4 regions of the Rahnella aquatilis CIP 78.65 genome follow, and region 1 is predicted to be linked to each of the others. Evidence: predicted binding sites of a transcription regulator. Region 1 holds the regulator's gene; each other region holds the start of a gene.
The links. The regulator PurR, encoded in region 1, represses purine synthesis genes. The targets are predictions, from matches to a motif close to CANGCAAACGTTTGCNTG.

Region 1 (3,152 bases):
CCGCATTAAAATGCCACGCACAGCGAATGAAATGTATCACCTGCGCGATGCGGCTCCGGTCAAACGCGGCGAACTTGAAAGCGGTGATCTGGTATTCTTCAGAATCAATAACCGCGGCGCAGCAGACCATGTTGGTGTTTATGTGGGTAACGGCAAGTTTATTCAGTCTCCGAGAACAGGCGAAGACATTAAAATCACCTCTCTCGGCGATGATTACTGGCAAGATCACTATGTGGGCGCACGTCGGGTAATGACCCCGAAAACGATCCGATAATAAACAATTCGTTAAGTCTGAAGTTTCGCTAATCAGCCATTGAATAGCATTTAACGAAGCGTTTATGCAGGGAAGAGTATCAGCGGTAACGGTCAGTGCGTAAAATTGAAAAGGGCGATCCCTGCAACAGGAATCGCCCTTTTTTATGGCGGATCACTTAATGAATCAGTTCATCACTGCGGTGAAGCTGAAAGCAATAATCATAAGCAAAGCGCATACCGTGGTGATCAACGATAATTTCAGGTTGCTGTCCATCAAACCCCCTTTCGGATCAAATTGTGGCATTTTTAAAGCCACACTCATTGTGTGCCAACGCATTTTCTCATAATTAACCTTTAAAATCTTGTGTTGAATGACAAGGCGTTCCTGAGAATTTTGCTTCCACTTTCCTGCATTATAAGAGAAAATTGTCGGTTAACACGCCTGTGTGCCGGTTGATTTCACCCGAGAGCATTTCACGCCTCATTCTGAAGAATCCACCCAACGATTTGACTGCCCTTTTAGAAGCCAGCAGTGAGATCCACGCAAGCAAACGATTAACATAATGCTAACGTGCTGAAACACGTGAGTTCAGGAGTCATTGTTTACATGGCAACGATTAAAGATGTCGCAAAGCGCGCTGGCGTTTCCACTACAACCGTGTCGCACGTCATCAATAAAACACGTTTCGTCGCCGAAGAAACCAAAGACGCGGTTCTCCTTGCAATCAAAGAGCTACATTACTCGCCGAGTGCTGTCGCCCGGAGTCTGAAGGTCAATAACACTAAAACGATCGGCCTGCTGGCGACATCCAGCGAAGCGCCCTATTTTGCCGAAGTGATTGAGGCCGTGGAAAACAGTTGCTTCTCCAAAGGCTATACGCTGATTTTATGTAACTCGCATAATAATCTGGAGAAACAACAAGCCTATCTGCAGATGCTGGCGCAAAAGCGCGTCGACGGCTTGCTGGTGATGTGCGCAGAATATCCTGATGAATTGCTTAATATGCTCGAGGAGCACCGCGCCATTCCCATGGTGGTCATGGACTGGGGCGAAGCGCGTAAAAACTTCACCGACAGCATTATTGATAATGCTTTCGAAGGCGGTTACATGGCCGGGCGTTATCTGATTGAACGCGGTCATCGTGATATTGGCGTGATCCCGGGACAACTTGCACGTAATACCGGCGGCGGCCGCTTCCAGGGGTTTGTGAAAGCACTGACCGAAGCCAATATTCCGCTTCGTGAGGAGTGGGTGGTTCAGGGCGATTTCGAGCCGGAATCGGGCTATCAGGCGATGCATAAAATTCTGATGCAAAAGCATCGCCCCACTGCCGTCTTCTGTGGCGGCGATGTGATGGCAATGGGCGCCATTTGTGCCGCAGACGAACTGGGCCTTCGCGTTCCTCAGGATATTTCTGTGATCGGTTACGACAATGTGCGTAATGCCCGTTATTTCTCTCCGGCGCTGACAACCGTGCATCAGCCGAAAGAACGTCTGGGTGAAATGGCCTTTACCATGTTGCTGGACAGAATTGTCAGTAAACGTGAAGAGTCTCAGACCATCGAGGTACATCCGAAACTGGTCGAGCGACGTTCAGTCGCCGACGGTCCGTACCGCGATTACCGCCGTTAACAGATATCGAACGCCTGCCTGTGCAGGCGTTTTTTTTAATCACGCAGCCATTCCTGATTCATCGTTTCTGTCTCGCCCATATAGTCCAGTAACCAGGCCAGTGAGGGTGACGGATTGCTTTGATCCCACGTCAGACAGCACGGACTGTCCGGGAACCTATTTTCCAGCGTCAGCACCTGCAACTTCTTCTGTTCTATCCACGGCGTGACGCGGTGAACCGGCATCATCCCCACGCATAAACCTTCGGTCAGGCACTCCAGCGCGCAGGTCCAGTCTGGCACGACCAGGCGCCGCTGATTATCCAGCGTCCAGGTATCACGCTTAGGCAATGTCCGGGAAGTATCTTCCAGACAGAGTGCCGGATAAGGCCGCAGTTGATCATCATTCAGTGCGCCGGATAATTGCGCCAGCGGATGTTGCGGGCTGACGACGCAATGCCAGTCCATAAATCCCATGTCACGAAAACTGAAGCGCCCGCCAACGGGTATCGCGCGCGTGGCACCGATCGCCACGTCTGCACGCCCGTCGACCAGCGCATCCCAGACACCATTAAACACTTCCGAGTGAATAATGAGTTCGGTATCCGCAAAATGGTGGTAAAAATCGAGCACCAGACGCCGTGTTCGTGCAGGTTTTACAATCCGGTCGACCGCCACACGTAATTCGCCGCGCCAGCCGTTCGCCACCTGCTGACACTGCCGGCGTGTGGCTATCATTTTTTTTGTCAGAATCCGCGCTTCATCGACAAAAACCTTGCCTGCAGGCGTCAGCACTACCTCCCGGTGGCGACGTTCAAACAACGGCACGGCCAGCCACTGCTCAAGCTGACGGACGGTATAGCTGATAGCCGAAGGCACGCGGTGCAAGTCTTGCGCTGCCGCACTAAAACTGCCGGTTCTTGCCACGGCATCAACCACTTCAAGGGTGTATTCTGACCACATAATTCAGCCTTCAATATTTTTGATAGCAGTGTGCAAATATTAGCGTTTCACAAGCCTGTTATCAAAGCGTTAAACTCCGCCTCCGGTACGTAATCTGCGTCACATCATCTGCAATAAATAAATTAACGAGACGATAATGAAACCCTCCTTTGGATTTATGCTCTATCTTGCGGGACTGAGCATGCTGGGCTTTTTAGCCACCGATATGTATCTGCCTGCGTTCAGCACCATGCAAACCAGCCTGATGACCAGTCCGGGGATGATCAGCGCAAGTCTGAGCATTTTTCTTGGCGGATTTGCTCTCGGCCAGTTGTTATGGGGGC
Region 2 (3,152 bases), 520 kb from region 1:
TACAGACAAATAAATACAGCAAAGTCCCTATGCCATTAAACAGCAGCACCGTTGCCGGGTTGATCTTGAACAGAATGGGCACCAGAACGGTGGCACCAAACATGGCAAACAGATGCTGGAAACTCAGGGGGATTGTCTGCAGCAATGGCGGACGTTCGCTTACCCCGATGACACGACGGGTCATGAATGTGATCCTCTCAATGGTGTTTGTGATGTTGTGTTGTTTACAGCCTTTTGCTCGAAATAATTCGGGTTGCAGGAAGGCGGCAAGCCCGTGAGTCCCCGGGAGCATAGATCACTCTGTGACCGGGGTGAACGGGCGCAGCCAACGCATCTGCAGCCTGAAGTATGACGAGCAAAAAAAAGCCGACTGATTAGTCGGCTAAACGCTTATTTACTTCGTACCAAATATCTTGTCGCCCGCATCACCGAGCCCCGGGATGATGTAGCCTTTATCGTTGAGCCCCTGATCCACCGAGGCGGTGTAGAGCTCAACGTCCGGGTGCGCAGCTTCGAGAGCGGCGATGCCTTCCGGCGCGGCAACCAGTACCAGTACCTTAATGCTCTGGCAGCCGGCTTTTTTCAGCAGGTCGATGGTGGCAATCATAGAACCCCCGGTGGCCAGCATCGGGTCAACGACCAGGGCCAGACGTTCTTCAATGTTAGAAACCAGCTTCTGGAAATACGGCACAGGCTTGAGGGTTTCTTCATCACGGTACACGCCGACTACGCTGATACGCGCGCTTGGAACGTGTTCCAGAACACCTTCCATCATGCCCAGACCGGCACGCAGAATAGGCACCACGGTAATTTTCTTGCCTTTAATCTGATCAATTTCGACCGGGCCATTCCAGCCTTCGATGGTCACTTTTTCAGTTTCTAAATCGGCAGTCGCTTCATACGTCAGCAGACTTCCCACCTCAGAAGCCAGTTCGCGAAAACGTTTCGTGCTGATGTCGTTTTCACGCATCAGGCCCAGCTTGTGTTTCACCAGCGGGTGTTTCACCTCGACGATCTTCATTATTTATTCTCCTAAGGTGGTTGAGCTGCAAAAAAAAATCGCGAGATTATAACGCCATTCTTTTTGAACGCCACAGCCAATTGCCTGATCCAGATCAACTTATCCTTCTTCATTGAAGCCGCAGCTGCGTTAGCGGCTCTCTCTCACCCGAATCACTGACTCAAGTCAGCTCATCGGGATTCGCTCGTTTGCTGCCTTGCTGCAACTCCAATGACTTCGGCTAAGTGTTGTATCTTTAAGTATAGATAGTGACTCTGAATAAGGCGCTCGCAAACGTTTGCTTCCACTGTTAGAATTGCCCCGCTTTATTCTTCAACCACCAACCCAAACCGCCGTGGGGACTTCGCAGTGACCGACAAAACCTCTCTCAGCTATAAAGACGCAGGCGTAGATATCGATGCCGGTAACGCATTGGTAGACCGCATAAAAGGTGTAGTAAAACAGACTCGCCGCCCTGAAGTGATGGGCGGACTGGGCGGTTTTGGTGCCCTCTGCGCGCTGCCGCAAAAATATCGTGAACCCGTACTGGTTTCGGGTACCGACGGCGTTGGCACCAAGCTGCGTCTGGCGATGGATTTGAAACGCCACGATACTATCGGTATCGACCTGGTCGCAATGTGCGTCAACGATTTGATCGTTCAGGGCGCTGAACCGCTGTTTTTCCTCGACTATTACGCCACCGGTAAACTGGATGTCGATACGGCTGCCAGCGTGATCACCGGTATCGCAGAAGGCTGTAAACAGTCTGGTTGCGCGTTAGTCGGCGGCGAAACCGCTGAAATGCCGGGCATGTACCACGGCGAAGATTATGACGTGGCAGGCTTCTGCGTGGGCGTGGTGGAAAAATCAGAAATCATCGACGGCAGCAAAGTGGCTGACGGCGATGTGCTGATCGGCCTGGCCGCCAGTGGTCCGCACTCCAACGGTTATTCTCTGGTGCGCAAAATTCTGGAAGTCAGCAAGACTGACCCGGAAACCACCGATCTGGCAGGCAAACCGCTGGCCGATCATCTGCTCGCACCGACCAAAATTTACGTGAAATCGATCCTGAACCTGATCGAAAACGTGGAGGTTCACGGCATCGTCCACCTGACCGGTGGCGGCTTCTGGGAAAATATCCCACGTGTATTGCCGGACAACACGCAGGTGATTATCGATGAATCAAGCTGGCAGTGGCCGGATGTCTTTACCTGGCTGCAAACCGCCGGTAACGTCAGCCGTCACGAAATGTACCGCACCTTTAACTGTGGTGTCGGCATGCTGGTGGCTCTACCTGCAGAGCTGGCCGATCAGGCGATTGCATTACTGAATGATAATGGCGAAAAAGCGTGGAAAATTGGCTACATTAAAGCCTCTGACTCCGCTGAACGCGTGGTTATTGAATAATACCAGTAAATCAACTGACTGAAGACGGGTAGCAAAATGAAAAGGATTGTGGTTCTGGTATCGGGCGAGGGAAGCAATTTACAGGCCCTGATCGATGCCTGCCAGCAGGGACGAATCAACGCAACACTCTGTGCGGTCTTCAGCAATAAAGCAGCAGCGTACGGGCTTGAAAGAGCCCGTTTAGCCGATATCTCCGCGCACGCGCTGGATGTTAAGGCTTACCAGGACCGGGCAGCATTTGACGTTGCGCTGGCGGATGCCATAGAAGCTTACCAGCCTGATCTGGTGGTACTTGCCGGTTATATGCGTATTCTGACCGCTGAATTCGTCCAGCGCTTTGCCGGACGGATGATCAACATCCACCCTTCCCTGTTGCCAAAATATCCGGGTCTGCACACGCACCGTCAGGCCATAGAAAATCAGGATACGGAACACGGCACATCCGTGCATTTCGTGACTGAAGAACTCGACGGGGGGCCGGTCATTTTACAGGCCAAAGTACCGGTATTTGCTGACGATACAGAAGAAGATCTGATTGCCCGCGTGCAAACGCAGGAACACAGCATTTATCCGCTGGTGGTCAGCTGGTTCGTTGACGGGCGTTTGTCACTGCAAAACGGTCAGGCGCTGCTGGATAACAATCCGCTTTCTGAACGCGGATATGCAGAAGATTAATCTACCATTGCATCACGATTTCACTATAAACCGGCCCCGTGCTGGTTTTTTATTTTCCTTCATTTGACAT
Region 3 (3,152 bases), 110 kb from region 1:
TACTTCCGGATCGAAAGACAGTTCGTAATTAATGACCAGACCCAGTTGCTTGATATCCAGCCCGCGCGCCGCAACGTCTGTCGCCACCAGTACGCGGCAACTGCCGTTGGAGAAACGCACCAGTACGCGGTCGCGGTCGCGCTGCTCGAGGTCGCCGTTCAGCGCCAGGGTGCTGATGCCTTTCGCAGTCAGGGCATCACACACCTCCTGACAGTCGCGTTTGGTGTTACAGAACACCACGCAGGAGGTCGGCTGATGCTGATACAGCACTGCGGCCAGCAGCGATAAACGCTGATGTTTGTCGGCTTCGATGAAAATCTGCTGGATATCAGCAATGTCATCTTCGCCTTCGATTTCAACTTTCAGTGGCTGGCGCTGGAATTTAGAACTGATGCGCTCAATGCCGTCCGGATACGTCGCGGAGAACAGCAGCGTCTGGCGATCCTGCGGCGTATAACTGACCACATCTTCGATGTCTTCGCTAAAGCCCATGTCCAGCATGCGGTCCGCTTCATCGAGCACCAGCACTTTCAGTTCGTCCAGTTTCAGCGTGCCTTTACGCAGGTGCTCCTGAATACGACCCGGCGTACCCACCACAATGTGCGGCGGATGGACCAGCGACTCAAGCTGCGGCCCGATGGCCTGGCCGCCACACAGAGTGAGGATTTTGATGTTCTGGGTAAAACGCGCCAGACGGCGTAATTCTTTGCTGACCTGATCGGCCAGTTCGCGGGTCGGACACAATACCAGCGCCTGAGCGACGAACTGTGAAACGGTAATGCTGTTCAGTAAACCGATACCGAAAGCGGCTGTTTTACCGCTGCCGGTTTTGGCTTTGGCGCGGACATCCTGACCCAGCAGGATGGCGGGCAACGACGCTTCCTGAATCGGGGTCATTTCGGTATAACCCAGTTCATTCAGGTTAGAAAGTTGCTCAGCGGGTAATGTCAGGGCGGAAAAGGAATGCGTGCTCAAGGCGATAACTCTTTATGTGAGGCAAAAATCGGGGCAGCGGCAGGAAGCCTGACGCCATGGTTTGGGTAAATGATAACAGAGACGCCCGCAGACTGCCTTAAACGGCAGAAAACGGGCTGAAAAAAACCTGTAAATCCCGCTTTTATTTTTCACTTAAAGGGATCAGCGGTGCTGCGCAATCGTTTTCGTCGGCAATAATTTCAGATATACTGCGCGCCGAAATTCCTATTTTCCCTCACACAGATCTGGGTACGAAGCTATGTTAACCATTGGAACTGCACTGCGCACCGGCGCCACCCGCGTCATGTTATTAGGCTCTGGCGAACTGGGCAAAGAAGTGGCAATCGAATGCCAGCGACTGGGCCTGGAAGTGATCGCCGTTGATCGCTACGCTGATGCACCGGCGATGCAGGTCGCCCATCGCAGCCATGTCATTAACATGCTGGACGGCGATGCACTGAAACAGGTTATCGAAAGCGAGCGCCCTGATTTTATCGTGCCGGAAATTGAAGCGATTGCCACCAGCATGCTGGTCGAGCTGGAGAAACAGGGTCACAACGTAGTGCCTTGCGCTGAAGCGACCCGCCTGACCATGAACCGCGAAGGTATCCGTCGTCTGGCCGCCGAAACGCTGAAGCTGCCCACTTCCACTTATCAGTTTGCTGATGACGAAGCGGCTTTCCGTGAGGCTATCGACGCCATCGGCTATCCGTGCATTATCAAGCCAGTGATGAGTTCTTCCGGTAAAGGTCAGAGTCTGATCCGCGGTGCCGATCAGTTGCAGGCGGCGTGGGATTACGCCCAGCAAGGCGGACGTGCTGGCGGCGGACGTGTGATTGTTGAAGGTCTGGTGAAATTTGATTTTGAAATCACCCTGCTGACTATCAGCGCCATTGACGGTATTCATTTCTGTGCGCCAATCGGACACCGTCAGGAAGACGGCGATTACCGTGAATCCTGGCAGCCACAGCAAATGTCTGAACTGGCGTTGCAGCGCGCCAAAGACATCGCAGAGAAAGTGGTGAAAGCGCTGGGCGGTAAAGGTCTGTTTGGTGTTGAACTGTTTGTCTGTGGTGATGAGGTGATCTTCAGCGAAGTGTCACCTCGTCCGCACGACACCGGTATGGTGACGCTGATTTCTCAGGATTTGTCAGAATTCGCCCTGCATGTGCGCGCATTCCTCGGTTTGCCGGTGGGCAATATCCGTCAGTTCGGTCCTTCCGCTTCTGCCGTTATTCTGCCGGAACTGACCAGCAACAATGTGACGTTTACTGGCCTGGAAAACGCGCTGACCGGCTACAACCAGCTCCGTCTGTTCGGTAAGCCGGACATCAGTGGTAAGCGCCGCCTTGGCGTGGCACTGGCGATTGCTGACAATGTCGAAGATGCCGTCGGACAAGCCAAACAGGCTGCGGCGGCAGTGATCGTTAAAGGCTGAGGTTGCCGGGGCTGAAGCGGAAAAAAACCGGACGCCTGAAAAGGGTCCGGTTTTTCTTTGCAGTAAAAGGAAACTGCGGATCACCGTTTTATTCGTCGTCTTCGTCATCAAAAATGACGGTCACGCGATCGCCTTTGTGCGTTTCACGGATTTCTTCTGCAACGGTCGCAATGGCTTCGCCGCTGCTCATACCGTTTTCCATTAACTGGCGGATACGATCGGCGGCCTGTTCTTGTTCATGATGCGATAATGAAGGCATACCTGTCAGCATGGGAGTGTCCTGTTGTACTGATGATGATGGAAGCCCGCGCAGTGCGGGGTTGCACAGTATACGCCTTATTCACGCAAATCGCCTGCGCTGCTTTCAGGCAGCCCGAACTGTGTTAGGATCCTGAAAAATAGCCATTGCGCCAGAGAAACTCATACCCGTCATGCGATTCGCCCAACCCGTTGTTTTCCATTCATTACCTTATCAGCCCGATGCAGTCACTGAACGGTTTGCGCCGCTTTCTGCTTTGCCGTGGGCGATGTTGCTGCATTCCGGTTCGGCACAGCACCAGCATAATCGTTTCGATATTCTGGTGGCCGATCCGCTGATCACGCTGACCACACGTGGCGCGAGGACGCAGATTGAGCACAACGGCATGAACGAAACGCGGGAAGAAGATCCGTTTGCTTTACTGGAAGAGCAACTGGCAGTGGCTGGTTTACAGGCAGAAAGTTCAGCAGATTTTCCTTT
Region 4 (3,152 bases), 1.8 Mb from region 1:
TTCGCGGCCATCAAGCGCCACATAACCACTTTTACGCGGTAAGGCACCGTAGAGAATTTTCATCAGTTCGGTACGGCCCGCACCCATCAAACCGGAAATGCCCAGAATTTCGCCGCTGTGCAAATCAAAGCTGACGTTATCTACGCCGGGTCCGCTGACATCGCGCACCTGCAAACGCAGCGCACCACGTTCATGATAAATACGCGGATATTGTTCTTCCAGACGGCGACCCACCATCATTTCAATCAGCGTGTCTTCTTCAAGCGAACTGACCGGACGCTCTGCGATGAACTGCCCGTCACGAAATACCGTCACGTCGTCGCAGATTTCGAAGATTTCTTTCATGCGGTGAGATATGTAAACCACACCACAGCCAGCGGCTTTCAGTTCACGGATCACGCTAAATAAAGAGGCGGTTTCGGTATCGGTCAGGGCATCCGTCGGCTCATCCATAATAATGACTTTGGATTCAAAGCTGAGCACTTTGGCAATCTCGACCATCTGTTGGTCGCCGATGGATAAGTCACCCACCAGCCGATCGCTTTTGTAACGCAGATTCAGGCGCGCCAGCAGTTTATCGGCTTCGGCATACATCTTTTTCCAGTTGATGCGGCCAAAACCGTTCACAAACTCACGGCCAAGGAAGATGTTTTCAGCAATGGTCAGTTGGGGGATCAGATTTAATTCCTGATGGATAATACCGATCCCAGCTTCCTGCGACGCTTTCGGACCGTTGAACGTCGCTTCCTTACCCAGAAAATGTACTGAGCCGGCATCTTTTTGGTAGATGCCGGTCAGCACTTTCATCATGGTGGACTTGCCCGCGCCGTTTTCTCCCACTAACGCCATCACACGTCCCGGATAGACGCTAAGCGCCGCGCCGGAAAGTGCTTTTACGCCGGGAAAGGCTTTATCAATGCCTGTCAGTTGCAGCAAAGGTTGCATAAAAGCCTCAGAAGGTTACGCCGGCACACAGAATAACGTTCGCGTAAGGCGAACATTCCCCGCTGCGGATCACAGCCCGACTTTTTTCGGTTTGTGCTTTGAATGCCTCATGACTGACGTAATCCAAAGCAATGGTATTTCCCTGGTGTTGTTCGAGTTGTGTCAATTGGGTGAGCAACGCTTCATGGAGTTGAGGATTTTTAGTGAGGATTTCCTCTGCGAGGATAGCCCGCTCAACCTGCATCTCATGTGTCACTACCTCTAAGACTTGTAAAAAGGTGGGGACTCCCTGGGTTAGCGCCAGATCGATGCGTTGGCAAGCTGCTGGCACCGGAAGACCGGCATCGCCAATAACCAGCTGATCGGTGTGACCTAACCTGGCAATAACATGTGAGACTTCGGCATTTAACAGCGATGACTTCTTCATTATGAACTCCTACAGCGAAACGTTTCGCTCGCTGATGAGTTTATAAAGATTAACGGACATGGCAATGAAGTTATGGTGGAATTGTGATCAGCATCGAAACGTTTCGCTGAAGGATTCAAAAACAGCGGAGGAATTTGAGTTAATCGTTTCGTAAAAGCAGAAGCAGAAATAAAACAGGGTACCCGAAGGTACCCTGTGAGCAGCGGAAATGAGGATCAGATTTCGACCTGCGTGCCGAGTTCAATTACCCGGTTCGGCGGAATTTCAAACTGATCCGGCGCACGCAGGGCATTGCGGCTGAGTGCCATAAAGAGTTTTCCCCGGAAGTAGAGATACCACGGACGCTTGGTCAGGATCAGCGATTCATGCGACATAAAGAATGACGTTTCCATCATCCGGCACGGCAAGCCTTCCAGACCACAACGGTGGAACACTTCTTCCACATTCGGCGTCTCTTTAAACCCGTAACTGGCCACAACACGCCAGAACGTCGGCGAAAGCTGCTCGATAGTGACTCGCCGGACGTTATGCACATAAGGCGCATCTTCCGTGCGCAGCGTCAGCAGTACCACGCGCTCATGCAATACTTTGTTGTGTTTAAGGTTGTGCAACAACGCAAACGGAATGACGTTGATGGCACGCGACATATACACAGCCGTTCCCGGAACACGCACCGGCGGGGATTTCTCCAGAGAGGCGATCATCGCCTCCAGGGAATTCCCGTGCTCGTTCATACGACGCATAAGGCGGAAGCGCTCGCTTTTCCAGGTGGTCATAACAATGAACATGCACAGACCCAGCGTCAGCGGCAACCAGCCACCGGAGAACAGTTTAGTGGCGTTCGCCGCGAACAGCGGAATATCCATAAACAGCAGTCCGATCGCCAAAAGTCCAACCAGGAACGGTTTCCAGTGCCAGTTTTTGAGCGCAACCGTACAGGAAAGAATACTGGTCAGCACCATCGTACCGGTTACGGCAATACCGTATGCCGCTGCCAGATTACTCGAATGCTCGAAGCTGGCGATAACAATAACTACTGCAAAATACAGCAACCAGTTGATGGCCGGGATGTAAATCTGTCCCGCTTCCATTTCTGAGGTGTGGATGATGCGCATCGGTGGTAAATAGCCCAAACGCACAGCCTGACGCGTCAGGGAGAACACACCGGAAATAACCGCCTGAGAGGCGATAATGGTGGCGAGCGTTGCCAGAATCAGTAACGGGATTAATGCCCAGTCAGGTGCCAGCAGGAAGAACGGGTTCTTAATCGACTCCGGATCTTTGAGCAGCAATGCGCCCTGACCGAAATAGTTTAGCACCAGAGAAGGCAACACCACGGTGAACCAGGCAAGACGGATAGGGAATTTCCCGAAGTGCCCCATATCGGCATATAACGCTTCAACACCGGTAATCGACAGAACCACCGCGCCAAGTGCCAGGAAGGAAAACGACTTATGCTCAATAAAGAAGTTAACTGCCCACATCGGGTTCATGGCGCGCAGCACTTCAGGGTTCTGCATGATGCTGTTCACACCGAGAACAGCCAGCGTCAGGAACCACAGCAACATCACCGGCGCAAAGAGTTTGCCGACAATACCGGTGCCGTGTTTCTGAATAATGAAAAGCAGCGTCAGGACAGTGATAGAAAGTGGGACGATATAAGGATCGAGTGAAGGTGCTGCGATTTCGAGACCTTCCATCGCGGAAAGCACTGAAATAGCCGGTGTGATCACCACTTCACCATAGAAGAAACTTCCGCCGATCAGGCCAAGGATGACCA

Region 2: the regulator PurR is predicted to act here: its motif matches at 1,288-1,305, upstream of purM (phosphoribosylformylglycinamidine cyclo-ligase).
Region 3: the regulator PurR is predicted to act here: its motif matches at 1,148-1,165, upstream of purT (formate-dependent phosphoribosylglycinamide formyltransferase).
Region 4: the regulator PurR is predicted to act here: its motif matches at 1,385-1,402, upstream of rbsD (D-ribose pyranase).

Annotation. Positions count from the first base shown of each region.
Region 1 is NC_016818.1:3,029,604-3,032,755, forward strand. It holds gene RAHAQ2_RS13590 (C40 family peptidase) at 1-274, shown strand, start outside; gene cydH (cytochrome bd-I oxidase subunit CydH) at 440-592, opposite strand; gene purR (HTH-type transcriptional repressor PurR) at 863-1,888, shown strand; gene punR (DNA-binding transcriptional activator PunR) at 1,924-2,829, opposite strand; gene punC (purine nucleoside transporter PunC) at 2,966-3,152, shown strand, end outside.
Region 2 is NC_016818.1:3,552,238-3,555,389, forward strand. It holds gene uraA (uracil permease) at 1-184, opposite strand, end outside; gene upp (uracil phosphoribosyltransferase) at 395-1,021, opposite strand; gene purM (phosphoribosylformylglycinamidine cyclo-ligase) at 1,370-2,407, shown strand; gene purN (phosphoribosylglycinamide formyltransferase) at 2,444-3,082, shown strand.
Region 3 is NC_016818.1:3,137,560-3,140,711, forward strand. It holds gene dbpA (ATP-dependent RNA helicase DbpA) at 1-975, opposite strand, end outside; gene purT (formate-dependent phosphoribosylglycinamide formyltransferase) at 1,235-2,413, shown strand; gene RAHAQ2_RS14075 (YoaH family protein) at 2,502-2,684, opposite strand; gene pabB (aminodeoxychorismate synthase component 1) at 2,845-3,152, shown strand, end outside.
Region 4 is NC_016818.1:4,820,360-4,823,511, forward strand. It holds gene rbsA (ribose ABC transporter ATP-binding protein RbsA) at 1-945, opposite strand, end outside; gene rbsD (D-ribose pyranase) at 953-1,372, opposite strand; gene kup (low affinity potassium transporter Kup) at 1,588-3,152, opposite strand, start outside.